4 regions of the Komagataeibacter ossonobensis genome follow, and region 4 is predicted to be linked to each of the others. Evidence: riboswitches for the same ligand, from Rfam matches in the RefSeq annotation. Region 4 holds a riboswitch; each other region holds the start of a gene.
What was found. Region 4 has a riboswitch for cobalamin ahead of AC1RQ9_RS16870 (uroporphyrinogen decarboxylase/cobalamine-independent methonine synthase family protein). Riboswitches for the same ligand answer to the same signal wherever they lie in the genome.

Region 1: another riboswitch for cobalamin. It lies ahead of AC1RQ9_RS07795 (TonB-dependent receptor plug domain-containing protein); the one in region 4 lies ahead of AC1RQ9_RS16870 (uroporphyrinogen decarboxylase/cobalamine-independent methonine synthase family protein).
Region 2: another riboswitch for cobalamin. It lies ahead of AC1RQ9_RS06385 (DUF1636 domain-containing protein); the one in region 4 lies ahead of AC1RQ9_RS16870 (uroporphyrinogen decarboxylase/cobalamine-independent methonine synthase family protein).
Region 3: another riboswitch for cobalamin. It lies ahead of AC1RQ9_RS09290 (carbohydrate porin); the one in region 4 lies ahead of AC1RQ9_RS16870 (uroporphyrinogen decarboxylase/cobalamine-independent methonine synthase family protein).

The regions. Positions count from the first base shown of each region.
Region 1 covers NZ_JBXAYQ010000009.1:18,599-26,165, forward strand. The annotation lists gene AC1RQ9_RS07780 (ABC transporter ATP-binding protein) at 1-315, opposite strand, end outside; gene AC1RQ9_RS07785 (FecCD family ABC transporter permease) at 312-1,283, opposite strand; gene AC1RQ9_RS07790 (ABC transporter substrate-binding protein) at 1,316-2,140, opposite strand; gene AC1RQ9_RS07795 (TonB-dependent receptor plug domain-containing protein) at 2,154-4,253, opposite strand; cobalamin riboswitch at 4,373-4,590, opposite strand; gene AC1RQ9_RS07800 (neutral/alkaline non-lysosomal ceramidase N-terminal domain-containing protein) at 4,648-6,042, opposite strand; gene AC1RQ9_RS07805 (hypothetical protein) at 6,119-6,532, opposite strand; gene AC1RQ9_RS07810 (hypothetical protein) at 7,071-7,310, shown strand.
Region 2 covers NZ_JBXAYQ010000006.1:22,338-29,904, forward strand. The annotation lists gene AC1RQ9_RS06360 (branched-chain amino acid aminotransferase) at 1-1, opposite strand, end outside; gene AC1RQ9_RS06365 (nitroreductase family protein) at 144-1,007, opposite strand; gene acuI (acrylyl-CoA reductase (NADPH)) at 1,338-2,318, shown strand; gene AC1RQ9_RS06375 (CbtB domain-containing protein) at 2,634-2,858, opposite strand; gene AC1RQ9_RS06380 (histidine phosphatase family protein) at 3,028-3,558, shown strand; cobalamin riboswitch at 3,613-3,857, shown strand; gene AC1RQ9_RS06385 (DUF1636 domain-containing protein) at 4,015-4,413, shown strand; gene cobW (cobalamin biosynthesis protein CobW) at 4,419-5,471, shown strand; gene cobN (cobaltochelatase subunit CobN) at 5,504-7,567, shown strand, end outside.
Region 3 covers NZ_JBXAYQ010000013.1:79-7,645, forward strand. The annotation lists partial or broken gene AC1RQ9_RS09280 (hypothetical protein) at 1-117, opposite strand, end outside; gene AC1RQ9_RS09285 (ribokinase) at 135-1,082, shown strand; cobalamin riboswitch at 1,102-1,327, shown strand; gene AC1RQ9_RS09290 (carbohydrate porin) at 1,472-3,109, shown strand; gene AC1RQ9_RS09295 (hypothetical protein) at 3,370-4,002, shown strand; gene AC1RQ9_RS09300 (peptide deformylase) at 4,026-4,529, shown strand; gene AC1RQ9_RS09305 (response regulator) at 4,678-5,406, opposite strand; gene phoU (phosphate signaling complex protein PhoU) at 5,412-6,116, opposite strand; gene AC1RQ9_RS09315 (TonB-dependent receptor) at 6,290-7,567, shown strand, end outside.
Region 4 covers NZ_JBXAYQ010000053.1:6,668-14,058, reverse strand. The annotation lists gene AC1RQ9_RS16890 (TonB-dependent receptor plug domain-containing protein) at 1-1,440, shown strand, start outside; gene AC1RQ9_RS16885 (ABC transporter substrate-binding protein) at 1,442-2,281, shown strand; gene AC1RQ9_RS16880 (FecCD family ABC transporter permease) at 2,299-3,285, shown strand; gene AC1RQ9_RS16875 (ABC transporter ATP-binding protein) at 3,282-4,040, shown strand; cobalamin riboswitch at 4,109-4,346, shown strand; gene AC1RQ9_RS16870 (uroporphyrinogen decarboxylase/cobalamine-independent methonine synthase family protein) at 4,383-5,465, shown strand; gene AC1RQ9_RS16865 (aromatic ring-hydroxylating oxygenase subunit alpha) at 5,473-6,561, shown strand; gene AC1RQ9_RS16860 (DUF2147 domain-containing protein) at 6,632-7,105, opposite strand.

The DNA.
Region 1 (7,567 bases), on a different contig from region 4:
ATGCGGCAGACGGCCCAGTGCCACCAGCGCGCACACGGGCATGGGGGGTGGCGTCCCGCCATCCTGTGGCACGAAGGCAAGCTGCCGGGCGCGTAATGTCGGGCTGATCCGGCTCATGTCATCGCCCAGCAGCGTGACATGCCCGCAATCAGGGGGCTGCAGCCCCGCCAGCATGCGCATGAACGTGCTTTTCCCCGCCCCGTTCGGCCCGATCAGGCCGATCACCCGCCCCCGCGCCAGCGTAAGCGACGCGGCGGAAACAACCATTCGGTCCCCGCGCCTGAGCGAGACGCCGCATGCCCGCAGAAGGGTCATGGCATTGTTCTTTTCAGCATGATGACGCGGGCAAGGAAAACCGGCGCGCCAACCAGCGCCGTCAATACGCCAAGCTGCAGTTCAGGCCCGACCGTAACCGCACGCACCACCATATCCGCCGCCAGCAACAGCATGCTTCCCCCCAGAAAGGACGGCACAAGCAGCCGCGATGGCTGGTACCCCGTAAGCGGCCGCAGCAGGTGCGGCACTACCAGCCCCACAAAACCGATCGCGCCCGACACCGCCACGCAAGACCCCACGGCCACTGCCGCCCCCAGCACGATCCGTGTCTGGATGCCCCGTATCCCGTGCAGGCGGAAGCCAAGGCTTTCGGCCACGTCCTCGCCCAATGTCAGCGCATCCAGCGCGCGCCCTGCCGACAGCATGAGCAGCGTGCCGCACACCACACCCGGCAGACAGATCCAGACATGGGTAAAGGTCCGGTCCGTCAGCGACCCCATGAGCCAATGCATGATCTCGAATGATGCATACGGGCTGGGTACAAGGTTCAGCACCAGCGCCGTCAGGGCCGCGGCAAAGCTGCTTAGCGCCGCACCCGCCAGCAGCAGCACCAGCGTGCCGCCGCGCCCCACCAGCCCCATCAGCACGGCCACGGCACACAGCGCCCCCGTCAGCCCACCCAGCGGCAGGGCCGCAATGGAAACCTGCATGAGGCCGGTATAGAACACGCTGACCGCCCCAAGTGCCGCCCCGCCCGATACCCCCAGAATGCCGGGATCAGCCAGCGGGTTGCGCAGGTACCCCTGCAACACTGCCCCCGACAGGCCCAGCGTCCCCCCTACCATGACGGCAAGAAGCGTGCGCGGCAGGCGCAGCTGCCCGACAATGATCGCGCCTGCGCTCTCCCGCCCCGCCAGCAGGTCCGCCAACGCGTGTGCGAACATGACGCGGGTTTCCCCCCACATGAGCGACGCGCAGGACAGCCCCACCACTCCGGCCAGCAGCATGATGTTCAGTAACAGGGCATTAGGGGCAGGTTTCACCGGATGGTCCCCAGTCTATCGCGGGCGGCACGTAGCATGGCGACACTGTCCAGTGTCTGCGGCAGGCCACACAACCACAGCCGTGCGGGCAGATCCAGATGGTGCGGCCCGGCAAAGGCCCGTTTCAGCGCCGGATGGTCCAGCATGGACTGGGCAAGCGACGTGCCCTGCCCCGAACGGTCCAGCACCAGCAGGTCGGGCGGGCGCGCGATCAGGACTTCCATGGAAAAGCGGGCCGTCCCCTGCCGGTCCATGACGGTTGCATGATTGCGCAGGCCCGCATGGCTCAGGACATCATCGGGCAATGACCCCGCGCGGCTGACGAAACCATTGGCGGCATAGATCGCGGCCGTCGGGCCGGTGGGATCGGGCACGGTGGACAGGGCGGCAAGGCGGCTGGCGAAATCCGCAGCCAGCGCGTGTCCCCGCACGCCCGCGCCAATGGCGTTCGCCACCGCCATGATCTGACCGGGAATATCCGCCAGCGCCTGTGCCGGGGGCAGGACGACAACCCGCGCGCCCCGCTCGCGCGCCGCCTGAATGGCGACGGCCGCCGTATAGCTTTCGCCCAGCACGACATCAGGGTGGGACGCCACGACATTTTCCGCCGTGGGACGCAGGATCGGCACATGCCGCGCCTGTTCACACAGCACGGCATTCCAGCAGTCGCGCGCAAGCGGCGTGACGCCCACGATCTGCCCCGGTCCGGCCAGCAGCAGCAATAACTGGTCGGTGCAGACATTCAGCGACACCACGCGCGGCAGGGGCTGTGCCCGGGCCATCGGGGCACAGGCAAGAAGGCCCGCGACAATGCCCGCCATTACCCGCTTCATGTCAGTAATTCAGCATGAAACCGCCATAACCGGCGCGACCGGGCTGCAGGTAGCCGATCGGCTCCTCGAACTGGCGGTCCAGCAGGTTATCGGCGCGGGCATAGACGGACACATAGCGGTTGATCCTGTAATTGGCGGCCACGTCGATGGTGAAATACCCATGCCCCTTGGCACAGGTGCTGCATGTCTCGCTGCCGATGACCGGCAGGTCGCGCCAGCCGCTGGTATAGAGGATATTGCCTGAAAAGGTCAGGTCGCGGATGGGGGTCCATGTCGTGTTGAAATTGAATTTATGCTGCGGACGCTGCTGCAGTTCGTTGTGGTTCGTCGCATCGCGCGCATGGGTCCAGGTGTAGCTGAGATTGAATTCCAGACTGCGCAGCGCCTTCCAGTTCACGAAGGCTTCCACGCCATACATCCGCGCCTTCGCCACATTGGCGTAGGAATAATTGTAGTCATATGACGAATCAATCGAAAGCGAGGACTGGATCAGGTTCCTGACCCTGTTGTCATACCATGTCGCGCCAAAATTCAGGTGGTCATGCAGCAGTTTCTGCTCCACGCCCGCGTCATAGCCGATCAGCTGTTCGGCCTTCAGGTCCGGGTTGCCCTTTTCGGAATACCCTGTGCCCACCTGGCTTGCGAACAGCTGGTACAGCGACGGGCCATGGAAGCCCGAACCGGCGCTGGCCTTGATGATGGTCCCCGTGCCCGGCACATGGATCGCGGGCGCCACGCGCCATGTCACGTGGTTGCCATAACGCGAATTGGCGTCATAACGGATATTGGCCGCGCCGTACAGGATATGGCGCCAGTTGCCCTGATACTGCCCGTAACCCGCGGTCGTATCCATGCTGGCAGTGGTATTGTACCCACTGTCCCAGATATCGGCGGCTGTATGGCTGGTGTTGAACATGTCATGGAAATGTTCGGCCCCGACCAGCAACTGACCATACTGCCGGAAATTGAACGTGCCGTGCCAGTCCACCTTCAGCCGGCTGGAACGGTAATAGTCAGGGTCGGGATTGAGCGGGCTGCCATAGCTTGTGCCCGTTTCCGTCCAGCGATTACGGTTGGTCATGTAACCAAGGCCAAGCACCTGATCGAACAGGCCGTGGAAGGACACCAGATGCGCCGTGCCGCGCACGATGGCCGCGTTCTGGGTGGTCTGTTCGCGCACACCCCTGTCACCGTACAGATTTTCGCTTTGCAGGTCATACACCGAATAGGAATGATTGTTGTCCTGTATCAGCCGCGCCGTAAGCCCCAGGTCGAAATTGCGGGTGACATCATAACCCAGCCGGATATTGACGCCACGGTTGTCATTGCGGTTGCCTTCATGGCGCTGCTGCTGGTCCGCGCCATAATGGCGTTCGATATAGGACGGAATGTTATGGAACCCGTCCATGCGGTAGTGGGAGAATTCAACATTGTAATGAAAACGCCCTTTGCTGCCCCGCGCACCGAATGTCTGGTTGAACGTGCCGTAGCCACCGCCTTCGATCCGGACGAACGGCCTGAAGCGTCCCTGCCCCTGTGCCGTGGTGATGTCGATGACCCCTGCCATGGCGTCCGCGCCGTACAGGCCGCTCTGCGGGCCGCGCAGGATTTCGATCCGTCCCATGCCGTCGGTCACGAATGTCCCGGCATCAAACATGCCGGTCGAGGAACTGCCGTCGTTTATGTCCATCCCGTCAAGGCGGACCTTGACCTCGTTGGCGTTATTGCCCCGCATGAAAATGGATGACGTGCCGCCCGCCCCACCCGTCTGCACCACGTTCAGGCCCGGCTGGCGCGCAAGGATATCGCTCAGGCCGCGCCGCTGCTGGGTCTGGATCTGCTGTTCGGTAATGATGGTCATGCTGGTGCCGATATCATCGGCCGCCGTGGGCCGGCGGGCGGCACTGACGCTGATCAGTTCAGGCAGGCCTGTATCGCCGGGTGAAACAACGGCTTTCGCTTTCTGGTTCCTGACCCCATACTGCTTGGCAGGCTGCCTTTGTGCTGTGTCCTGCCCGGCAGGGGTATCAGCATGCGCTACCGCCGCCCCCATTGTCATCAATGTGGTGGAAGCAATCAGCAGATTACGGAAAAGGGTCATCGGACTAAGGTCTCGCGGTCACATCATCGTTGCCACGAGAGCGTGCCGCCACACGGTTTCCAATCCGTAGGGAAACCCGTAACGCCACACCGCCGGGACACCCCGCCCGACAGTTCCCGGTCGCAACCATCATGACGGCAGGTCTCCTGGCTCACGGCGTGACATCCTGCACAGCCTTCCCGGAAAACCGCAGTTTCCAGTGGCCCGGACCATGATATCCGGTAATGCAAGGACAGACCGCTTACAGTTGCGGGGACAGCCGGGGCATTGGATCGCAATCCGCACCCCGTTCCCTTTTCATCCCCCCGCAGGGGGAACCGTCGGCATGGTTCTGATCGTGCGGGGCGGCCGTGTCAACCCGGACGGTCCCGCGCCCGACGTCCGCTGGCAGCCGTTAGCGGGCGGCGGCCCGGGCCTGCTGCAGCAATGCCGCGATCCGGGCACAGGCATCTTCCCCCGCCCCCCTGGCAAAGGGGGAACTGCGCGCTTCGTAGGTATGGCGGTCGTAGCTGCGCACATCGGGCATGTATTTGGCCCCGCCATCAACCATCGTCGCCACCATGGTATGCGCAAAGGGCGAATGCGCGCGGATCCGGGCACCAAGGGCTGCGGCCAGTTCCGGTTGCACGCCCACCAGCGCCAGGTCACCGATACGGACCAGCACGACAGGCAGCGAAACCGGTGGCCCGGCAGTATAGGAAAAAGTGGTGACCGGCCCCGTGGCGCGGCCCGTGCGTGGCGAGAACGCCTGTGACGCCACCTGTATGCTTTCACGCCGGATGTCGAGTGTCGGCATATCGGTAGCCCGGATCTTCCCCGCCACATCCACGACCTGTGCGCCAAGGCGTGCGCCCAGAAGGTCAACAATCGCGAACCCGGCATCGTGAATATCCATCCGGCCCGCCCTGCCGCCCGCATTGACGACGGGGCGGTTCGCCTGAAGATAGGGTGCCTGATCGCCCGCCGCCCCGACCATGAACAGGGCGGCCGTGTCGGGACCGTACCGTGCCTCGACATATCGCATGGCCGCACCGGCAAGGTCCGCCGTCATGAGCCTGCCGCCCGTGCTGGTGACCGATCCATCCATGACCGAGGACTGCACGGCAAAATTCATCATGACCGCCAGCGGCCTGCCATCCAGCCGGTCAATGCGCAGCACGCTTACGGTCGGGTCCGTATCACCCGCGTCATCCGCGCCCAGCCACCAGCCATATGGGGTTTGCACGTCACGGTTCACGCTGACCCGGCTTGTCCCCACGTCCGCACCCACACGTGCAGGCTGCATGGATGCATGGGCGCGCGTCGTGGCCTGCCGTGCCGACTGGATGACCGCCTGCCATGCGGCGGCATTGGCCTGTATATCCGTGCCCGGCGGCGTCTGCGCTGCCGCGAATATGTGCGGCGCGGAAAAGGTGTGGCTGGCGCTGACAATGATGTTGGGGGCGGCAATACCCGCAACATCCGTCACGATGGCCTTGATCGCGGTGATCAGATCACCGAAAATGGATGTCAGGTCCACCACGACAATGGCGAGCCGGATTGTCCCGTCTTCCAGCAACACGATGCGCACGGCCAGCGGGTCGTGCTGTCCGGTAAAGCCATCAATGGGAAACTGCCCGGGCGGAAAAACGATATCGGCCCGCCCGCTGCCCGCACGAAACGCCGGCTTTCCGGTCGTGGCGGCACGTACCGGTCCCGCGCCCAGCGCCACAAGGGCGCCAAGGCCCATGGCCGCCATGAAATCCCGTCTTGATGGCACGACCTGGTCCCCTTTTTCATTGCGTTTCATGGGCACGATATCAGTGTGCCCATCTGTAACAAAAAAAGGCCCGGCAATATGCCGGGCCTTTCGGGTAGCAAGTGGATCAGTTGGAGCCGTTGTTCTGGTTCCAGCCACCGTTGCGGTCACCGCCATGCTCACCCCGGCCACCATTCTGGTTGTCGCCACCGCGGCCGCCGCCGTGCTCGCCCCAGCCACCATTCTGGTTGTCGCCACCGCGGTTACCCTGTCCACCAAAGCCGCCGTTCCGGTCGCCACGACCTTCGCCGCCACGTTCATTACCCTGGCCGCCGTTCTGGTCGCCACCACCCTGGAAATCGCCACCCTGGCCGCCACGGTTGCCTTCGCCGCCGCCATGGCGACCACCATGATGACCGTGACCACCACGACCACCATGTTCGCCCTGTTCACCGCCCTGGTTCCAGTCACCGGACTGCGCATGTGCTGCCAGCGGGAGGGAGGCGCCAAGTGCCAGTGCGAAAAGAATTGAACGCTTCATAATATGATATCCTTTAATTCGACCTTTAATATATTATGCCGCATGATCAGGAATGTAAGATTGCATGATGTAATAAACAGTATCAGACAGGCCAGCAGCCGGATAACATTAATTACGATACCGTAACCATACCGGGAAATATTCCATATATTCGTTGTATATTCAGGAATGTAGGAATCTGCATCCAGACATTTACAGATCACGACGCAATCGCCGGCAAAAAAAGAACGAATACTCGGCATGATTATGGGAAATATTTCCTAACATCCTGACCTGTCAGTTCAGGGCAATCCCTATTTCCGGCCTGCCTGATCGCCAGCGCCACCATGGTCGTTGGCCGCAGGCCTGCACGTAGTCAGCCCATATGGCGGAAAATGGCCATTCCCCATTTCCTGTCCGCATCGGGAGATCCTGCCGCCGGATCCGCTGCATGGGCCAGAGGGAATGCAGGACAGGACACCGTATTTTCTGCTGGGCCACAACATACCGCATGTGAATGGCCGCTGCGGGTCCGGCAGGACTGTCCATGTAATCCGTCATGGCTTTCAGCACCAAGACGCCTGCAAGGCGTGTCGTTCCTGCAGGACGTCATATAACCGTTTCATTTCCCGGTATCATCCTGGCATTTTCCCAACCGGTTTTTTTACGGCGCGCCATGCGATGCATCGCTGAAACCCATGGGGGCAAACAGGAAAACCTTCATCAAGAACGTTATCATGATCCGCATGATGCCATACAGACCGGTTTTTCAAGGACCCTTTATAAAAACGCGCATTGACATAAAAAACGCTGCCTGATCGAAAACATGCCCACACCCGGTATTATGGCGGGCTTTACCTGTGGTTACTGCAAATGAATACTGCATCAGGGCACAGGATACGCTTGAACTGTGCCTTGATGAAATCCTGCGCTGCCAGCGCCCAATGGAATTCTCCGGCAGGATTTCCATCTCTTCCCTGCCGAGTGTGAGTGGCGTTTCAATCACCGCTCACTCAGCAAACGCCTGCAAACCCTCGCTCAATGGGCTAACATCAC
Region 2 (7,567 bases), on a different contig from region 4:
TAGCCGTCGTTTCTCTCTCATCATGGCGCTGGCGCGATATACAGGGCGCGCCCCTGCCCGCCACCAGATGCGGGCAACGTTAGCAGAAGTTCACCAGAACATTGTGCCGGTCAACCCCGGCGCATGCGCATGCGCCCTGCTTTTCATGCCTCACCCAGCATGAAACCAAGGGTCCGCAGCGCCTGTGGCAGATGTTCACGACCATGCAGCGCCTTCACATCACCCAGCCTTGCCACCACGCTTTCGCTCCATCCCCGCGCGGGCTGCCCCTGTGCCGCACGCGCGGCGCGCAGGCGTTCGTCATAGGCGTCGATGGTGGCGCGGTCATTGGCGGCGGCGGGATCGTACTGCTCGGCATGCAGGACGGCATGCTGCGGCAGGCGGGTGCGGATGGCGGTCGGCTTCTTGCGGTCGGGATAGCCCACGCTCATGCCGAATACCGCAAACGTACGCGCGGGCAAGCCCAGTTCCGCGGCAATGGCTTCGGGCTGGTTGCGTACCGCCCCCACATACACGATTCCCAGACCGTAGGATTCGAACGTGGCCGCCGCATTCTGCGCGGCGAAAGCGGTATCCATCACCGCGCCAAGGAAGGTATCCAGACAGTCCACCCCCGGCAGTGCCCGACCCTGTGCCTGCCCCACATGTTCCAGCCGCGACAGGTCGGCAATCCACGCAAGGAACAGCGGCGCCTGTGCAATGAAATCCTGATCCCCCGCGATTTTCGCCAGCCGGGCGCGACGGTCGGGGTCACGCACGGCGATCACGCTCCATGCCTGCAGGTTGCATGATGTCGAGGCCGACTGCGCCGCCGCCACCGCCGCTTCCACCACGCCTTCGGGCAATGGCGCCGGGCTGAAGGCACGGACGGAACGATGGGCCATGAGGCTGCGCGCCACCGGGCTTTCCGGCAGGGCACTGGCGGGCGGGCGGATGCCATAGCGCGCCTGCCACAACGCGTTCATGGAAGACAGGGCGGGAAAGGAAGAAACTGTGACGTCGGACATCGGCATGCCTCCTGCCTGTGCAATAGTGGCTGAAAAAGCAGCACACCACACAGCCCGCCCTGCGGGAAGCGTGGGAAGGTCACACCAGACCTGCGCTTTTTCATGTCAGCCCGCATACGGGGCACGACAGACAGAGGCGATTTGGAACCCGGTCGCAACCCGTTTTGAAATCCTTTTGTATATTCAACAATTTTCCAGACCGCGCGGCTTCACGATCATGCGAAATCACGCGGCTGTACATAGGAAGATGCACCTAAATCGGGCATGAAGGATGCATTGAACGTGGTCCCGCGTTCCATTTTCCCTTCATCATCACGGAAGACTGCCAGCATGTTCGATGCCCTCATGATCAGCCGCGCGGATGGCGTGGTCACGACCCGGCTGGAGCAGGTCGATCCCACGGCCCTGCCCGAAGGGGACGTGACGGTGGAAATCGATCATTCCAGCCTGAATTACAAGGATGCGCTGGCCATGACCCGTGGCGCGCCGGTCGTGCGCCAGTTTCCCATGATCCCCGGCATCGACCTGGCCGGGCGCGTGGTGCATTCCGATGATCCGGTTCACCGCCCGGGCGACCCGGTGCTGGCCACCGGCTGGGGTCTGGGCGAACGGCACTGGGGCGGTCTGGCCCGCATGGCGCGCCTGCCGGGGCGCTGGCTGCTGCCACAGCCTGCGGGCCTGACCGCGCGGCAGGCCATGGGAATCGGCACGGCGGGCTTTACCGCCATGCTGTGTGTCATGAGCCTGGAGGAAGGCGGGGTGACCCCCACCAGCGGCCCCATCATCGTCAATGGCGCAGGCGGCGGCGTGGGGGGCATGGCCATCATGCTGCTGGCGCAGCTGGGCTATCAGGTGACGGCGGTGACCGGGCGGCCACAGCTCCATGCCTACCTGACCGGGCTTGGAGCCACGGAGGTACTGCCGCGCGATACCCTCAGCCCCACCGGAAAGGCGCTGGAAACCGCGCGCTGGGCGGGGGGAATCGATGTGGTGGGGGGCGAGGCGCTGGCCACCATGTGCGCCTCTGTCCAGTACGGGGGCACGGTGGCGGCCTGCGGACTGGTGGGCGGGCTGACGCTGCCGCTGACGGTGGCGCCCTTCATCCTGCGCGGCATACGCCTGCAGGGAATCGACAGCGTGATGTGCCCGCGTCCACGCCGCATGACCGCATGGACCCGCCTTGCACGCGATATCGATCCCGCGCGGCTGGACAGCATGCTGCACGACGCACCCCTGGCCGACGCTATCGGGATCGCACCACGCATCCTTGCCGGTCATATCCGGGGGCGGACCGTCATCAATATGGGCTGATCCGTCCCTGAAAGACTTTTGCGATGCTGTTTTTTTAAAGCGGCCGCCGTTTTCCCAAGCTTTTTGAAAAAAGCTTCACCAAAAACTTTCTTATGATCCGCAGGATGTTTCCTGACTGGATTTTCAGGGCCATTTGGAATAATCGGCTGATAAATAAATCAGACGTTTCCGGAGGCCGCCTTTTTTCAAAAAGTCGGCTTTCCTGACCATACCTCAAGGAATGGTCCTTCAACACGCACAACAAAAAACGGCATGCCCACCGGGGCATGCCGTCCTTCATTCACCGTCGCGCCATCGCAGGCACGCCGCCCTGATTCAGTGGCAGGGGAAACCCAGCAGGTGACGGCCATCATGCACGAATTCATGCACGTAATGGCCGGAGATAAGGGAGGTCGCACCCTGCTCGGCCCCCACGAAATAGATCAGCAGCGACGCCAGGACGAGCCCGAACACACCCCACGGCAGCAGGTCGCGGACCGGGATGGAAACCTGCGGTGCAGCGACAGCGGTGCTGGACAGAACGGATGTATCTTGGCTCATACTGGTAACTCCATGGATCACGTGCGACCCGGAGCAGCATGCGGGGAACGCACCACATCAGGCCGCCCTTCCCATAACCGGATCTGGGTCCATGTTTCCAAAATTGACATGGAAGGTCAATCATTCCCTTGCATATCCCACCCCTTCCCCACACGCAGGGCGGCATGGCATGAACCAGACCCTGACCTGCATCGCGCTGCCCGTCCCCGCCTGCGTGCGCCATGGCGTTTTCCCGATGCATGGCGAAACATGTCCGCTGCCCGCCAGTCTTGCACGGCACATCCTGGATGCCGGACAGATCCTGTTTCCCCCCACCATGCCGGTTTTCGGCACAGACCCCGCCACGCCTGAACCGGCCCTGCACGCGCCGGATATGGGGGCATGGGCAGGACAGTCGTTAAAAGACCTGCCCCCCGCCGATCTTGCGCGCTGGATTGCCGATGCCGGTTTCGCCCCGCCGGGCGGGGAAAGCCGGGCGGCACACCTGCACCGCGTGGCCCGATGGCTTGAAACCCTGCCGCCCACACCCGCACGGGTCACGGTGGTGGCTGATACCACGGTCGTCCGTGCGATCGTGGTGGCCGCCCTTGGCGGAACCGCTTCCATGCTGTCGCGACTGGATATCGCGCCCCTGACCCGGACATGCCTGACCCGCCATGCGGCATGGCGCGTGGCTGTCTGTGGCGCACCACTGCCATGACCGCATGGCATGCGCCTGCACACCGGGTTTCTTTGACAGTGCGGGGATCAATCGTCTAAATCCGCCGCTGATGGTTCCCCCCCCGTGGGGGAGAATAGGGAAGACGGTGCGCCATACCGGCAATTCCGTCGCTGCCCCCGCAACTGTAGGTGGCTGTTTCCCGGCCCGGTCCGCGTCCTGCGGGCCAGCATGCGCCACTGGCCCCATGATCGGGACCGGGAAGGCCGCCGGGATCGAGGGCGCTGACCGCGGCACCCTCCGCCACAAGCCAGGAGACCTGCCATCATGTCCGCCCGCAGGTGGACATAACAGGACCGAATTCGATCGCATGGCCGGCGGGGTGCCCGGCACGCGACAGGCGACCGCCCTGCCCCCGCGCAGAACGCAAAGCCATGACCGTGCACCCCGCCCACCGCTGCCCGCGCGCAGCAACGCCGCGAAAGGGCATGCACCGTAATGAGCACTTCCGCACCATCCGAACCGACGGATCCCGGCCCCGTTCACCTGCATGTCTGCGTGACGTGCCGCCGTGGCCTGCCCGCATCCGACAACCCGCCCGGACGCCAGCTGCTTGATGCCATGCAGGCGCTGGCAGCGGATAATCCGCAGGTTGTAGTGCATGAGGTCAACTGCCTTGCCGCCTGCAATGACGGCTGCACCGCGGTGGTGGCCATGCCGGGCAAATGGGGCTGGCTGCTGGCCAATCTTGGCCCGGAAAAGGCAGCGGACCTCATGACCTATATCGCCGCTTACGGCGCGTCGCGCAGCGGCACCGTCATGCCATCGCGCCGCCCCGCCAGCCTGTCGGACATGGTGCGTGGCCGTTTCCCTACCGCCCTTTTTTCAGGAGCCTGATCGCCATGACCCCATCCACCACGGCCCCCGCCAAGGTACCCGTCACCGTCATCACCGGCTTTCTGGGGGCGGGCAAGACCACGCTGCTGCGCCACGTGCTGGCCAATGCAAAGGGCCAGCGCATTGCCATCGTGGTGAATGAATTCGGCACGCTGGGCATTGATGGTGACACGCTGCGCGCCTGCGGCGTGGAAGGATGCCGGGACGAGGATATCGTGGAACTGACCAATGGCTGCCTGTGCTGCACGGTGGCCGACGACTTCCTGCCCACCATGGAAGCGCTGCTGGACCGTGAGGCCCCGCCCGACCATATCGTGATCGAGACATCGGGGCTGGCGCTGCCCAAGCCGCTGCTCAAGGCATTTGGCTGGCCCACCATCCGCACCCGCATGACGGTCGATGGCGTGGTCACGGTCGTGGACGGCCCCGCCGTCGCCGCCGGCCGCTTTGCCGACGACCCTGAAGAAGTCGCCCGCCAGCAGGCCGCCGACCCGTCACTGGACCACGATAACCCGCTGGCGGAGGTGTACGAGGACCAGTTGCTGTCAGCCGACCTTGTGGTGCTGAACAAGACCGATCTCATGACCCCGGCACAGGCCGATGCGGTGGAAGCCTCCATCCGCGCCGAGATCCCGCGCGTGGTCAAGGTGGTGCGCGCGACCGATGGACAGGTTGACCCTGCCATCCTGCTGGGCCTTGATGCAGCGGCGGAAGACGACCTCGCCGCCCGCCCGTCGCACCATGATGCCGAAGGTGGCGAACACGAGCATGATGATTTTGAAAGCTTCGTCGCCCCCATCCCCGAACAGGACAGTGTGGAAGGCTTCATCGCCTGCCTGAAAACACTGGCCGAACAGCACGACATCCTGCGCATGAAGGGCTACGCCACGGTGCGTGGCAAGGCGATGCGCCTTGCGGTGCAGGGGGTGGGCAACCGCTTCCGCCACCAGTTCGACCGCGCCCTGACGCCGGGTGCACCGCGCACGGGCAGCCTTGTGGTCATTGGCCAGAAGGGCATGGACCAGTCCGCCATTACAGCAGCCCTGGCGCAGGGCTAGACGGCAGGCCAGCGGAAAACGGGGCAGCCACCATGCATCTGCTTGCACGTGAGGTCCGCACGCTGGAGGACGGCGAACAGGCGGAAGACCTGGGGCACGCCCCGGCGGATATCGTGTTCCTGTCCTTTTCGGACAGTGACCTTCTGTGCCTGAACGCGGCCCATGCGGCACAGGGCGCGCCAACTGCGACCCTGCGCACGGCCACGCTGTCGCGCCTGCTGCACCCCATGTCCATCGACCTGTACGTGGCCGATACGATCATGGAGTCGCGCTGCGTGGTGGTCCGGCTGCTCGGCGGCGTGGAATACTGGCGCTACGGTGCGGAAGAACTGTTGCGCGCGTGCCAGCAGGCCGGAATCCCGCTGGCCTTCGTGGCAGGCGACGGGCGTGATGACCCGCGTCTTGCCGCGCTTTCCACCGTGCCCGAATCCGTACGCACCCGTCTTGATACGCTGCTGCGCACCGGCGGCACGGCCAATATGCAGGCTGTCCTGCGGCTTATGGCGCATCTGGCCGGACGCGGGGCGGATGATGGAACCGCCCCTGTTCCCCTGCCGCCTGCCGAAGTGCTGCATGCTGCCGACCCGACACTACCGCTGCGGGCGATGGTGGTATTCTACCGCGCGCACCTGCTGGCGGGGGACATCGCGCCCATCACGCAGCTTGCAGCGCAACTGGCCCGCCACGGCATGGGGGCGGACCTTGTTTATGTCACGTCGCTCAAGAACCCCGATTCCGCGCGCGTCGTGGCCGCGCGGCTGGCGGCAAGCCCGCCGGATGTCATCATAAACGCCACCTTCTTTTCCGCCCGCGCGGGCGACGACAACCGCTCCCCGCTGGACCTTGCGGGCGTGCCGGTGCTGCAGGTGCAGCAGCCGGGCATTCCTTACACCGTATGGCGCGACAGCGTGCGTGGCCTGTCGCAGGCCGATCTGGCCATGCAGGTGGTGCTGCCCGAACTGGATGGCCGTATTCCCGCCTGCCCCATTTCCTTCAAGGAAGAAACGGCTCCCGGCCTGCCCGCGCGCCATGAACCCTATCCCGATGGCATCAACCTGACCTGCGCGCGCGCGGTGGGCTGGGCACGGCTGGGGCATGAACCGCCCGCCACGCGACGGGTGGGGATCATCCTGTCCGATTATCCCGGCGCGCAGGGTGCGCCCACGGGACAGACGGCGCATGCCGTGGGGCTGGACAGTTTCGCAAGCCTTGCACATATCCTGCGCCTGCTGCGCGACGGTGGTTACGATACGGGCCATGCCGCCCTGCCCACGCCGGACGCGCTGGCCCACATGCTGGCGCGCGCACCGGCACGGCCCTTCGTTTCCGTCGCCACATATCGCGCGTGGCTGACGGTACTGCCCGCAGCACTGCAGGATGCGCTGACGGCCTGCTGGGGCACGCCGGAAGATGACCCCACGGTCAGGGATGGCCAGTTCTGCCTGCGCCATGTCCATACCGGGCGTGTCCTCATGGCATTGCAACCCGATCGCGGGGCCACGACCGACCGGCATGCGGGTTACCATGACCCCGACACGCCGCCCCGCCATGCCTATGTCGCGTTCTATCTGTGGCTGCGCCATGAACGGCAGCTGGACGCCATGGTGCATCTGGGCACGCATGGCACGCTGGAATGGCTGCCGGGGAAGGCTGCGGCCCCTTCGGCCACGTGCTGGCCATCGGTACTGGCTGGCGGCATGCCCGTCATCTACCCCTTCATCGTCAACAATCCCGGCGAGGCAGCCGCCGCGCGGCGCAGACTGGGGGCCGTCACGATCGGCCACATGACGCCCCCCATCGTGCCTGTTGGCACGGCGGGGGCCGATACGGGCGATCTGGAGCGCCTGATTGACGAATATGCCGCAGCCGACGGGCTGGACCGCAGGCGGGGCGCGATCCTGCGCGGGGAAATCCTGCAACGCGCCGACAGCCTTGGCCTGCTGAATGAATCCGGCCTGACCCGCACGGATGACGAGGACGAAGCCCTCGCCCGGCTTGATGCCTATCTGTGTGACGTCAAGGATCTGCAGATTCGCGACGGGCTGCATGTATTCGGCAATCCGCCCCCGCGTGCGCCGGAACTGGCGCAGGCCATC
Region 3 (7,567 bases), on a different contig from region 4:
CTTTTTGAAATGAGCTTCACCAAAAACTTCTTTATGATGAGCCATGACCTTCAGGACCGGGTGCCTGTATGATTGCGGGGCGGAGTGGTAAAATGCACCTTGCGTGCCCATTTTCACTGCCCGAGGTCTCCTCCATGCCTACACCCCATATTGCCGTCATTGGCAGCACCAATATCGATTTTGTCGTGCATGTCGCCCGTTTTGCGCGACCGGGTGAAACGCTGCATGTCCATTCCTCCACTACCGGGCTGGGCGGCAAGGGGGCCAATCAGGCGATCGCGGTGGCGAAGCTGGAGCAGGACGTGGCGCTGGCGGGCTGGACGGGCAAGGACATGCTGGCGGATATGGCGCGCACCACGCTGGAACAGGCAGGTGTCGATACACGCTGGCTTATGGAAGACCCGGCGGCGGACACCGGCCGGGCCTTCATCACCATCGACCACGCAGGCGAAAACCAGATCCTTGTCGATGGCGGGGCGAACATGCGCCACGGGGCAGAGGCCACGTCCCTTCTCGCCCCTGTTCTGGATCACGCAACATTGGTGATGATGCAGATGGAAATGCCCCCTGCACTGGTGCTGGCAATTGCCCGACTGGCCCGCGCACGCGCCATTCCGGTCATGCTGGACCCCGCACCGGTTCCCGTGGATGGCCTGCCGGAAGATCTGTACGCGCTGACGGATATCCTGACCCCCAATGAACGCGAGACCCGTGACCTGACGGGTATCGAACCCACTGATGAAGCAACTGCCCTGCAGGCGGCCCGCATCCTGCACGCACGCGGCACACGCACGGCCATCATCAAGCTGGGGCATCGCGGCGTGGCGTATTCCGCACCGGATGGGCAGGGGTTCGTCCCACCCTTCCGTGTCCGGGCGGTTGATACGGTGGCGGCAGGGGACTGTTTCAATGCAGGACTGGCCTGCGCGCTGGCGCGCGGGGCGGCAATTGGGGAAGCCGTGCGCTTTGCCGCTGCCTGCGGCGCATTGGCCACCACCCGCCCCGGTGCTGCACAGGCCGCACCGGACATGGGGGAAGTCGCAGCCCTGCTGGACCAGCACCCCCCGGCCGACCTTGTCTAATGGACTGTAAACGCTATAGTCCGGATTACAAGTCAGCGGTCCCGTGCAAACGGGTGAAAAAGGGAATGTCGTAAACCCCGGCGGGATGCCACATCCGGGGGTAAAGTCGGCAGCTGTACCCGCAACTGTAAACGGAGAGTGCTTCATCTGGCGCCGTCACACGGCACCCACTGGCCCCGGCCGGGAAGGGAGATGGAATGCAGTGACCCGTAAGCCAGGAGACCTGCCGTTGTCCTTAACAATATCGCCGGGCGGGCTGACCGGAGATGGACACGAGACATGTACAAGACCAGCTGACATCCCGTCCCCCCACGCCAGCAGCAACCCGTTACAACGGGCCGCTTTTTCCGGACCCTCATGGCCGGACCCATCCTGACGGGATGTTTTTCATGAAAATCCTTTTCACCCCTGCAGCACGCCATGGCTGCACGCGTACCCTTCTCCTCTCCTGCAGCCTGATCGGCATCACAGGCATCAGCATCCATGCGCAGGCCCAGACACAGATCGCGCAGGATCGCGCCCGCCTGGGCAATTCCACCCCGTTGATCCAGCAGATCGACCCGGCCACGGTGCGGGATTCCGAACGCGCGCAGGCCGATACGGAAGAACAGGCCGCGGTCGCCGCGGGCGGCGAGGACAGGCTGGACACCAGCGGCAACCTGCTGGGCAACATGTGGGGCGCGCGGCCGTGGCTGTACAGACACGGCATCACCTTCGACATCCAGGAAGTCGATGAGGTCTGGGGCAACGGCACCGGCGGCACGCCCAGCACCAATGGCGACGGTCAGGGTTCGGGCACAGGCCCCGCCTATGACGGCGTCACCATGCCGACGCTGACCATCGATACCGAAAAGCTGTTCGGGCTGAAGGGCGGGCTGTTCAATGTCAGCGCGCTGCAGACGCGCGGGCGCTCGATCTCGCAGGATCACCTGAACAACTTCAACCCCATCAGCGGGTTCGAGGCCGACCGCTCCACCCGCCTGTTCGAACTGTGGTACCAGCAGTCCTTCCTCAAGGGAAAGCTGGACGTGAAGATCGGGCAACAGGACCTGGATACCGAATTCCTGGTCAGTGATTACGCATCGCTTTACCTGAACGCCAATTTCGGCTGGCCCATGGCCCCTTCGGTCAATTTGTATGGTGGCGGGCCGTCATGGCCGCTGTCCTCGCCCGCCATCCGCATCCGCTACCGCCCCAGCGAGAAATTCACCTTCATGTTCGCAGCCGCCGACGACAACCCGCCGGGCAACCGCTACAACTCCCTGCCCATCCAGCAGGCCACCGGATCGAACAGCGGCTTCAGTTCCGATCCCACCAGCCAGACCTATGACGGCGCCAACGGCACGAATTTCAACATGGGCACCGGCGCGCTGCTGATCACCGAACTGCAATACGCGCTCAACCCCCAGCCTGCCGACATGTCCAACGTGACCAGGAACCCCGGCCTGCCGGGGGTGTACAAGCTGGGTGGCTATTACGATACCGCGAAGTTCGCCGACTACCGCTACAACCAGCGTGGCGGTTCACTGGGGGCGGCCACGCTGAATGCCAGTGCCACACAGGCCGACCTGACCCCGCGATGGGACCGGGGCAACTGGATGGTCTATGGCATCATCGACCAGATGATCTGGCGGCCCTCGCTGACATCACCGCGCTCGCTGGGTGTATTCGTGCGCGCCACGGGTAATGGGGGCGACCGCAACATGATCAGCTTCGCCATCGACGCGGGCCTGAACCTGAAGGCCCCGTTCAGGGGGCGTGACAACGACACGATCGGCCTGGGCTGGGGCATTGGCCGCGCCAGTTCGGGGCAGCGCCAGTTTGACCGCGACAGCCATTCGCTGGTGCAGGGCAATGAAAACCACCTTGAACTGACCTATCAGGCGCAGGTCACGCCGTGGCTGGTGATGCAGCCCGATTTCCAGTACGTCTGGCACCCCGCGGGCGGCGGCGCCGACCCGTCCTTCCCCTACCGCCGCACCGGCGATGAGGCGATCTTCGGCCTGCACAGCAATATTACATTCTGATGGGCGGGCATATTCCGGCCGATGCGGATACGCCATGCCACGGGCCGGGCACGACGCCCGTCCTGCTGGTAGTGGTACTGCTGCTATTCGCATGCGCGGCCCATAATCCGCGCGTTCCCGCTACGGGAAGGACAAGAGGAGACAAAAGCACAGGGCGGAATTGAAAATTTACATTGTTGTGAGGAACGGGCCCCTTCTATACGCCTGAATACATAGGCACATGGCCGGATCCCGTGCCGCATTGCAAAAGGAAAAAACCGTTGCGCCGTCTTGTTGCTTTATGTCTTCCGCTTGGTATGGCCGCCTGCGCGCAGCACGCCCCCCGTCCCATGGTAAATTACTGCCAGCAGCCTGCTGTTGAATCCGCAGTGGTCGCCATTGCCAACCAGGGCGCGCCCAATGCATCCTCGGCCGTCGGTTTCGAAGGCGGGACGATCAAGAGCGCGATCTATAACGACCATATACAGGTCATGGCCTGCCACGGCAGTCTGGTGCGCAAGGATGGCACGCGGCAGGATGGCATCGCCGTTGCCCGCCTGCCGCACATGCGCACGGGATGGAAGGAAATCTGGGGCACCAGTGCGGCCAGCCACCAGTGGATATCGGATGCGGACATAGAAAAAAACAAGCAGAACCGGTACGCGGACTATTACGAACACACGCCACAGGCATGCAAACCCTATGCGCATGACCTGTTCTACGGCACGCAGAAATCGGACAAGGACACCGAACACCTGCGCGAGACACTGTATGACTGCCTGGCGGACCATGACGTCAAGCCACTGCGTCCCGTATCAGGCGTGGACCATACCTACAGCCCGTTCGGCATGAACTTCTACATCCCGTATTATACCAACCTGAACGCGGACGATAACGGTCCCTTCCTGTACTGATCGCAAAGCGGAACCCAGCCTGCATGGCCATCCTGCCGATTGTCCGCTTTCCCCATCCCTGTCTGGAACAGGTGGCGGAAGCTGTTGATGCGACTGCACCCGCAACCGCGCAACTGGCGCGCGACCTGCTGGAGACCATGCATGCGGCCCCGGGAATCGGGATCACCGCGTGTCATGTGGGCATTGCGCAACGGCTGGTGGTGATTGACCTGCCGGATGGGGATGGGCCGCATGTCTATGCCAATCCCGAAATCATCTGGCAGTCGGCGGAAACATCCACACAGGAAGAAGGTAGCGTGTCCATGCCCGGCATCCACGCGCCCGTCACCCGTCCCGCACGGGTAAAGGTGCGCCATACCCGCGCTGACGGTCAGGATGTGGAAGAGGACGCCGATGGCCTGCTGGCCACCTGCCTGCAACATGAAATCGACCAGATCAACGGCATTTTCTGGCTGAAACGCCTGTCACGCCTGCGGCGCGAACGGGCGTTGAAGCGTTATGCCAAGCTGGGACGCGACAGCAGATAACTTAAAAAATCATAGAAAGTTTTTGGTGAAGCTTTTTGCAAAAGCTTCAAAAGAACGCCGCCTTTTTGAAAAAAGGCAGCACCCAAAAACTTTTATTGTTTTTTATCAATTGGTTGTTTTCAAACAGTCTCTTATCAATGGCGGCCCGTCAGGCCACCTTGCCATCATCCAACATATAACCACTGGAACGCACGGTGCGGATCAGGTCCGCCCCACCCGTGGCGTTCAGCGCAAGGCGCAGCCTGCGGATGTGGACATCCACCGTACGTTCTTCCACATGGATACGGTCATCCCACGCGGCAGCCAGTATTTCGGCGCGCGAAAACACCCGGCGCGGATTGCGCAGCAGGTGCAGCAGGATACGGTATTCCGTCGGCCCAAGGGCAAGCGGTGTCCCCGCACGGCTGACCCTGCGCCCGGCATGATCCAGCGTTATGTCGGCAAAGGTCAGCACGTCCTCGGCCTGTGCCGCCGCAGGGGCGGCCGCCCGCCCCGCGCTACGCCGCATGACGGCGCGTACGCGCGCATGTAGCACATCCATTCCGCACGGCTTGACCAGATAATCATCCGCCCCGGTATCCAGCGCGTGGACGGAATCCTGTTCCTCGCCGCGCGCGGTCAGCATGATGATCGGCAGGTACCGCGTGGCTGTTGCCATGCGCAGCCTGCGGCACAGGTCAACCCCGGACAGGCCCGGCATCATCCAGTCCAGCAGGACAAGGTCGGGCTTCCACTCGCTCACCTCACGCAGGGCGTCCAGACCGTTATCCACCGGCATGACAAGGTGGCCTGCCGCCTCAAGGTTGTAAGACAGCATGACCGACAGGGCAGGGTCATCTTCTGCGACAAGGATGCGCAGCGGGCGATCTTCAAGCAAGGACGTTAACCCCCCTGTCCTGAAAACCCGCCACGGGGACGGACAACCGGCAGGATCTCACCCGTCGCGGTGTAATAGACGCGTTCGGCGATATTGGTGGCATGGTCGCCAATCCGTTCAAGGTTCTTGGCGATGAACAGCAGGTGCGTGCACGGCCCGATATTGCGCGGATCTTCCATCATGTAGGTAACCAGTTCGCGGAACATGGCGTTATACAGTTCGTCCACCGCCGTGTCGGACTGCCAGACTTCACGGGCCAGATCAGCGTTGCGCTGGCTCATGGCGTCGATCGCGCGGCGCAGGTTGTCCTGCACCAGCCGCCCCATGCCACGCAGGCCGCTGAGCGAGATGCGCGCCGTCACCAGTTCCGTACGCAGCGACCGGCGCGCGATGGAAGCGGCGCAGTCACCAATGCGTTCCATATCACCCGTGATCTTGAGTGCGGAGACCACTTCACGCAGGTCGCCCGCCACGGGGGAACGCAGGGCAAGGATGCGGATGACCATCGCCTCCACATCGCGTTCCAGCTTATCGACCTGCGGATCGAGATCGGCTGCGACACCGGCGGCGTTTTCATCACGGTCGGCAATGGCGGCGACAGCCTGCGATGTCTGCTGTTCAACCAGTCCGCCCATCCGCGCCATCATGGAACGAAGCTGTTCCAGTTCCTGTTCATAACTGCTGACGATATGTGCCGATTCCTGTCCCACCCGCGAGAACCTTCCTGCCTGCCCGCACAATTATACGGGATATGCCCGATAACAGGGCGTATGATACGTCACACGGATATAATATATCCGTCCCGAATTTGTTCAAGACGATGTCATACCCCATGGGGATGGCCCAAAATAATGAAATAAAAAGATTTCTTCAGGAACGTTCCATGCCCCGTGCCCCTCGCCCCCCAATCCTGCCTGATCCGGCCCCCGTTTCCTGCCGGCGGATGCTGACCGTAGCACTGGGCACGATGCTGGGCATGGGGCCGGGCATGGCGTCGGGGAATGACAACACGCCTGCCACAACACCCGCCACGACACGGACCACCACGCCCGCGCATCTTCCCGCAGTACCCACGGAAACCATGACCGTGACCAGCCAGCACGTGGTGGGCACCCAGCCCGGCGGCGGCCTGATCCGGGTGGAAGACGCGCCGAAATCCGTCAGCACCATCGGCACCGATTTCATGCGCAAGCAGGCGCCCAGTGCGACGGCGTTCGACATGGTCAGCCTGCTGCCTGGGGCCAATGTCTCCTCCTCCGACGCGCTGGGGTTTTCGCCCCAGACCAACATCACGGTGCGGGGACTGAGTGGGGATTCGCTTGGTTACATCCTGGAGGGCATGCCGCTTAATGATATCGCCTATTACAACGGCTATCCGGGGCAGTTCGCGGATACGGAAAATTACCAGAGTGTCTCCCTGCAGCAGGGATCGGCCGACCTTGATGCCCCCGTCCTGAACGCGGCGGGGGGACTGATGGACATGTCCTTTCGCGATCCCGCCATGAAGGCCGGGGGCTATGCGGATGTCTCGTACGGGTCATACAACACCAACCGGCAGTTTTTGCGGCTGGAAACCGGGCAGATCGGGCATACCGGCCTGCGCGGCTTCGTGTCCTATTCCCATGGCTATACCGATAACTGGCGCGGGCCGGGCCATGATGAACGCCAGCACATCGATTTCAAATTCCTGCGCGAATGGGGGGCGGGCAACCGGGTCTCCCTGATCGGGACATGGAATACGATGGTCGCCAGCTACTACCCGCCGGTGGACAAGGCGGACTGGCAGGCACAGGGACCACATGGGGCGGCCAACAACCTTGCCGCCACCTACAACCCCAATGATGCGGCGGGCGGCACGGATTACTGGGCACTGTACCGGCAGCCCGAGCGCATTGCCTATCTCGCGGCCCCGGCGCGCTTCACACTGGCGGACAATTTGCACCTGAAGGTCACGCCGTATGCACAGTGGAGCTACGGCAACGACCCCAGCGGTACGACCATGGGTGACAGCGGTCTGTGCAGCGGCACGGGTAGCTGCGATGAAAACGCCGTGGTCCGCGCGAACTGGACCCAGACCAGCTACCGTTCCGGCTTCAACGCGACACTGGACTGGCAGCTTGGCAACCATGACCTGGTGTTCGGGTACTGGTACGACTATTCC
Region 4 (7,391 bases):
TTTCATTATAATGTAGAATTCTCCCATTACCGGATGGACGGGTTCAACAATATCCCTTCCTATATCGAGCGTTATTATGGGGCCAACCGGCAGCAGCGGCATGAAGGCAACCGGAATGACAACCGTGGCGTCAATATCAGGCTGGGTTATGACGTCACCCATAATTTCGATCTTGGCCTGACCGCACGGCTGATACAGAGCAATTATCATTCCTACTCTCTGTATGACCTGCAAAGTGAAAATCTGTATGGTGATAAGGGTGTGCGGGAACAGAACAACCAGAACGAGGCCATCGTGCGCGGGACGGCCCATCTGGTTTCCTTTCACGGGCTTTTTGATCAGGTGCTTGGCCTTGGCTACATGACCAACCGCAACCGCTGGACGGAGACGGGCACGAGTTACGGCAGCCCGGTCAATCCAGACCCGGATTATTACCGTTCCAGCCGACTTAAGGTGGACTGGCACGGCACGTTCAATTTCAAGCAGTATGGCCAGCTTCTGATCGGTGCCGAACATTTCCATGATACGTTCAATACCAGCCATACGGCCTCAAGCATGTGGGACAGCGGATACGATACATCCGCCAGCATGGATACGACCGCAGGTTACGGGCAGTATCAGGGGAACTGGAACCATATTCTGTATGGTGCGGCCAATATTCGCTATGATGCCAATTCGCGCTACGGCAACCACGTGACATGGCGCGTGGCCCCGGCAATCCATGTGCCGGGCACCGGAACCATCATCAAGGCCAGCGCCGGTTCCGGTTTTCATGGTCCTTCGCTGTATCAGTTATTCGCAAATCAGGTGGGTGTGGGTTATTCGGAAAAGGGCAATCCCAACCTGAAGGCGGAACAGTTGATCGGCTATGACGCGGGTGTTGAGCAGAAACTGCTGCATGACCGTCTGAATTTCGGCGCAACCTGGTATGACAACCGGGTCAGGAACCTGATCCAGTCCTCGCTTTCGATTGATTCATCATATGACTACAACTACTCATACGCCAATGTGGCGAAGGCGCGGATGTATGGTGTGGAAGCCTTCCTGAACTGGAAGGCGCTGAGCAATCTGGAATTTAACCTGAGCTATACCTGGACCCACGCCCGGGATGAGACGAACGACGTCCAGTTGCAACGCCGTCCCCAGCACAAGTTCAATTTCAATACGACATGGACCCCCATTCGCGACCTGACCTTTTCGGGCAATATCCTGTATACTAGTGGCTGGCGTGATCTGCCGGTTATTGGCAGCGAGTCCTGCAGCACATGCGCCAAGGGGCATGGTTATTTCACCATCGACGTGGCTGCCAATTACAAAATCAACCGCTACGTTTCCGTCTATGCCCGCGCCGACAACCTGCTGAACCGCCAGTTCGAGGACCCCATCGGCTATCTGCAGCCTGGTCGCGCCGGTTATGGCGGCTTCATGCTGAATTATTGACATGAAAAGCGTGGTCGCAGGGATGATGGCGGGTTTCCTTGCCTGTGTCCCGTTGGCACCGGCATGGACTCTCCCGCGCGTGGCTTCGCTTAATCTCTGCACCGACCAGTTGTTGCTGCTGCTGGCCGAACCGGGCCAGATCGTCGGTATTACGCCGCTCGCCCGGGATTGCTGGAGCGCGGTGCTGTGCGAACAGGCACGACAGGCTCCCGTATTGCGACCCACGGCGGAAAGCATCGTGGCATCCCATCCCGATGTCGTGCTGGGTGGCATCTATACCGCGGCCGTCGCGATGCAGGCGGGGCGGGAAGGGGGCGCACAGGTTGTAGCCCTGCCACCCGCCAAATCCCTGACGGATATTCCGGTCCAGATCATGACGGTCGCCAACGCCATCGGCGTTCCTGAGCGTGGGCAGCAACTGGCTATGGCCTTTGCCACGCGCCTGGCCTCCCTTTCAGTCGAGCGCAGTGCCACCGATCCTACGGCGGCCGTCTATGCTGCCAACGGCTTTGTCACCCATAAGGGCTCGCTTCCGGATGATGTCCTTGCCCATGCCGGCTTTCGTAATTACGCAACGATCATGGGGCACCAGTCATCTTCCCGTTTTTCCATGGAACTGCTGATTGCACGGCCACCCGATCTCCTGATCCTTGACCGTTCGGGGAAGGGAACGTCCCTTGCACAGTCCATGCTGGATCACCCGGCGTTGAAGCAGGCCTTTGCCGGGCCGCATCATCTGGATCTGCCCGCACGGCTTTGGTTGTGTGGCCTGCCACAGACACTGGATAGTGTCGTCATGCTGCGTAACGCACGGCACAACCTTGAAATGTCCGCCCCATGAAACCTGCCCATCAAACCATGCTGCTGAACGTCATGCTTCTGGCTGGTGTCATGGGGCTGTTTGTTACCTCGCTCATGTGGGGAGAAACCCGCATCATGTTTTCACATGCACTGGAGGACCTGCTGGCCGGGCGGCATACCGCAGGCGCGATCATTGTGGAGCGCCTGCGCCTGCCGCGTACCCTGCTGGCCATCCTGGTGGGCGGGACGCTTGGCCTGTCGGGGGCGGTTCTGCAGGGCTATCTACGCAATCCGCTGGCCGATCCCGGCATCCTGGGGGTATCAGGTGGAGCGGCACTTGGGGCGGTCAGCGTGTTCTATACCGGCCTCATGCAGGTGTCCATCGCGGCCCTGCCGCTGGGTGGGCTGACGGGGGCGCTGTGTGCGGCGGCCGTGCTGATGGGACTGGTGGGACGTGGTGGCACGCTGGTGTTGCTGTTGGCGGGGGCTGCACTCAGCAGTTTTGCCGCAGCCCTGACAGCACTGGTGCTGAACCTTGTGCCCAGCCCCTATGCGTCATTCGAGATCATGCACTGGCTCATGGGGTCGTTGACGGACCGGACCTTTACCCATGTCTGGATCTGCTTGCCGGGTGTGGTGTGTGGCACGCTGCTCATGCTGTCCGCGGGGCGTGCGCTGGATGCGCTGACATTGGGGGAGGATGTGGCCGCAAGCCTTGGCTTCCAGCTGCATGGCCCGCGCGGCGTCCAGACGCGTATCGTGCTGGGCGCGGCGCTGGCCGTGGGCTCATGCGTGGCGGTTTCAGGAGCGATCGGCTTTGTGGGACTGGTGGTGCCGCATCTGTTGCGGCCGCTTGTGGGATTCCAGCCGTCGCGGTTGCTCTTGCCGTCATTTCTGGGGGGAAGTCTGCTGCTGCTGCTGGCGGATATGGTGGTACGTCTGGTGGCGGTCGGGCCTGAACTGCAACTGGGCGTGCTGACCGCGCTTGTCGGGGCTCCAATCTTCTTCGCCCGCGTCATTATGCTGAAAAGAACCGTGTCATGATCCTGCTCCAGGCACGCGACGTGTCGCTCCGGCGCGGGGATCGGGCTGTTGTTTCGGCCGCGTCACTGACTCTTGCGAAGGGGCGGGTCATTGGCCTGGTCGGGCCGAACGGCGCAGGCAAAAGCACCTTCATGCGTCTGCTGACGGGGCTGGAGACTCCCGACTGTGGGGATGTCCGGCTTCTTGATCGCGACATGAGCCAGATCCCACCCGCGCTGCGTGCCCGACAGCTTGCTTTCATTCCGCAGGATGGGGGGACGCCGCCACCCATGCCGGTGCGTGCGCTGGTCGCGCTCGGACGCCTGCCGCATGGGCAGGCGGGCGATCATGCCGTCCGTCACCCGGCGGTGGGCCACGCCCTTGATGTCACCGGCTTGCAGGACCTGTGCACCCGTCCGGCCAGCCACCTGTCAGGCGGGGAGCGGGCTCGCATGAATCTGGCGCGTGCGCTGGCGACCGATACGCCGGTCATACTGGCGGACGAGCCGATCGCTGCACTCGACCCGGCGCATGCCCTATCCATGATGCAGCTTTTCCGCCAGCAGGCAGGGCAGGGAAAGGGGATCGTCGTCGTGCTGCATGATCTGGTTCTGGCGACCCGTTTCTGCGATGAACTGGTGCTGATGGATGATGGCGCCGTCATCCGCCATGGCCCGGCCCTGCAGGTGCTGGATGATGATATCATGCGCGTCGTGTACGGCGTAACGGTCCGACGGGTCGAGGACGCGGTCCTTCCGTGGTCCCTGTGCCGCTAACGTGTGCGGCCCGCTGGGACATCCTGCCCATGACACCTTGCGTCCGGCCGCCCGGTTCGGGCACAATGTTGTCTTATCAAGTCGATGGTCCCACGCGAGTGGGTTAATAGGGAACGCCGTCACGCTCCGGCCGGGTCATGAACCCGGGAGCCAAGTCGGAGGCTGCTCCCGCAACTGTAGGCGGTATGCCGCCGGTTCATTTCACCCGGACGGGGTGAGTCACTGTTTCCGAAAAGGAAATGGGAAGGCAGAACCGGCTGGCCATGATCCGTAAGCCAGGAGACCTGCCATCGTCATATATCAAGCCGTCGGACGGGATGTGCCGAAGGCGGGAGAAGCTTAATGCCGGTATGGCAGAAAGCCGCGTGCCATGATGGCACGGCCGAAGGCGTGCCTGCGCGCCAGTATTCCATAGATCACTTCCCGAATACCGCCAGACTGCTTACGGCGACACTTGGTTTTCCCGATGCTGATGAGATGCGTGGGGTGCGATGCCAGCACGCGGCAGGCATTTCCCATATCGCTACGGCCAATAGCCCATGGCGGGACAGAGTCGTGCAGACTGCCCGCATGTTTGGCGTGGGCACCGACAATACAGTCACAGCCTGTGATCCGATGCACGGCAATTACAGAAAGCCCATCCTCAGACCGGGGCAGGCGTTCCATCTTGCGCGCAACTGGCCCCGCGACGCATTTCTTGCAGCGGAACAACTGGGTATCAGCACCCGGCCTGTTCTGCTGGGGCCGGTCAGTTTCCTTGCGTTATGCGGCATGACAAAGGGAGACAGTGTCGGCCAGGGACTGATGCGCCTGCTACCCGCCTATATTGAATGCTTCGAACAACTGAACAACGCGGGATGCTTCTGGATCCAGATTGATGAGCCAATCCTTGCCCATCCTGGCCTGCCCGCAGCCACGCTGACCCATATGGACGTTGCTTGGCATGTCCTCAGTGAAGCATCAAGGGCCACGTCACTTGTTCTGGTCGGGGGCGGCGGGGGCTTCGGGCGACATCTTCCTTTTGTGCTGCAGCTACCTTTTGGCGGCCTGCATGTGGACGTTGTGCATGGCTATCGCGATTTCCCGTATGTCCTGCAGCATTTCCCGGCGTATCGCTGGCTCTCGCTGGGGCTGGTCGATAGCTGCAGCGCGGCGCCTACCCACATCGGCATGGCGCACGGCATCGTGGAACAGACGCTGCGTTCGCATCGGCCGGATCGTCTCATGATCGCGCCATCGGGTGCGTTAAGTGACAGCAATGCCCTGACCGATCCGGACATTACGAACGTCCTGCCGCAAAAAATGTCCGAAATCGTGGCCGTGGCCAGCCGACGCACGATAGCACGTCGCAGCGCATCCATCCGCGACTTTTGCGAAAATGATATCCGTTTTGTCCCATGCGCTGATAACAGCGTGAGACATTGAAAATATCATGACAGGAAATACATCGGAAGCAGCCATCCCGGATGGGGCTGCTTCGCCACATCCGGATATCCGTCGTGTCCGCAGCAATCCGGATTTCTGGTATCCGGTTGCATGGTCGCGTGAACTTCGTCGGGGCAGGACAATTGGCGTACGGTACGCGGGGCAACCCATCGTGGTGGTCAGGCCCGAGGCCGGGGCCATCTTTGCGCTGGATGATGTTTGCCCCCACCGGCAGTTACCACTCAGCAAGGGAGAAGTGTGTGGAGATTTCATTCGCTGTGCATACCATGGACTGAAATACAGTCGGCGTGGCCAGTGTTTTTCCCCCGGCATGAAGCTGGAAAATGAACCGCCACGACTGCGGACATGGGCATGCCGGGAGAAGGATGGCCTCATCTTTGTGTTCATGGGGGATCTGGAAAAATCCGATAGCATTGCGCTGCCGGACTTTCCGCGTGTCCGTGACCCCCATTACCGTACCCGCCGGTTTGGAAAAGTCGTGCAATGTCACTACAGCTTCATGCATGAAAACCTGATGGACATGAACCACCAGATCCTGCACAGCCGACTGGTCGGAGGCATGAAACCACGGTTTCTAGGCATGGATCGGGGAGAGGATTTTGTGGAGGCCCGCTATACCTTTGCCCGCACGTCTGGCAGGCAGCCGCTGAGCGAGGCTCTGATTTACGGGCAGCGTCGCAAGGATGGCCGGGATTTTGCCTATCGGGATGTCATGACCATCCGCACGCAGTATCCCTATCAGACATTGCGGATCGAGACGGAGGGGATTGATGAACCGGTCATGGAACTGTGGATTGCATATGTGCCACAGGACCGGGAAGAATTGATCAACCGGGTATTTGGCCTGCTCTCCATACGCAGGTTGAAAATACCATTTTTACTGGATCTGGCGTGGCCGCTGCTGATCGCCTTTACGGAGCGTGTTTTCACAGAAGATCGCGAAATTGTTGAACTGGAGCAGCAGGCCTGGCGGGAGCAGGACGGCGACCGGAATCAGGAGGTCTTTCCAGTTATCATGGCGCTGCGCCAACTGCTTATCCAGAATGGTATGCCGTCCCAGAAAGACGTAGGATAATAAACTGATAGATGCCCATGCCCCGTCTCAAGGCGCATGGGCATCTTCTCCTGACCAGGCACCACGCAGATCAGGTGCTCATTTTGCAGTTCGGGCCGATATGACCGCTATAAGGAAGCCATGTCTGTGTCTGTCCGAACATCGGAATCCCGAGATAGCCCCGTAACTTGAGTTGTCCGGACTGGTTAACCCACATGCGCGCTTGATACACATGATTGGTATTGGGGTCGAGAATGGACCCGTTCCACCGGTCTGGTTGATCCGGATCCGGCACGAAGTCCCGCAGCATGGGCAACCCACATTCCGAACGGCCCGTCTGGTCGCGTGGGATGTCATCACTATAGTTCAGGCCAACCAGCTTTCCACACAGATGGTCGCCACACCGTGTGATCTCGAAAACACCCTTGTGATTTCTGGTGACCCATTGCCCCAGAACGGCGGGCGGAACTGTTGTCGCTGGAGGAACTTGTGCGTGAACAGCAGCCCCTCCAATCATGATACTGAGTATTAGCGAGACACAGGTTGCTTTTTGCGCAATATTCATGATGTGTCTTTCGTCGCTTCGTACATGACTAAAATTATGGGACATCGGCGGATCTATCGGGGAATTCGGATCGAAAAGCGCATGATTGATGCCCCGAGATGCGCGCCATGGGAATGAGCGGCGAGGGTGCTATCTACGCCATGGACGTTTTCCATGATAGCCTTGTCGCGCCTGCTGCCCATTGCTGCACCGGCTTGAAGGGCCCAGTAAGGGTCTTCAGCAACATGCGGGCGTCCCGTGCCGGTTGTCAGAAACGCGCCGGTCCCGCGATGCTGCATCACGATGT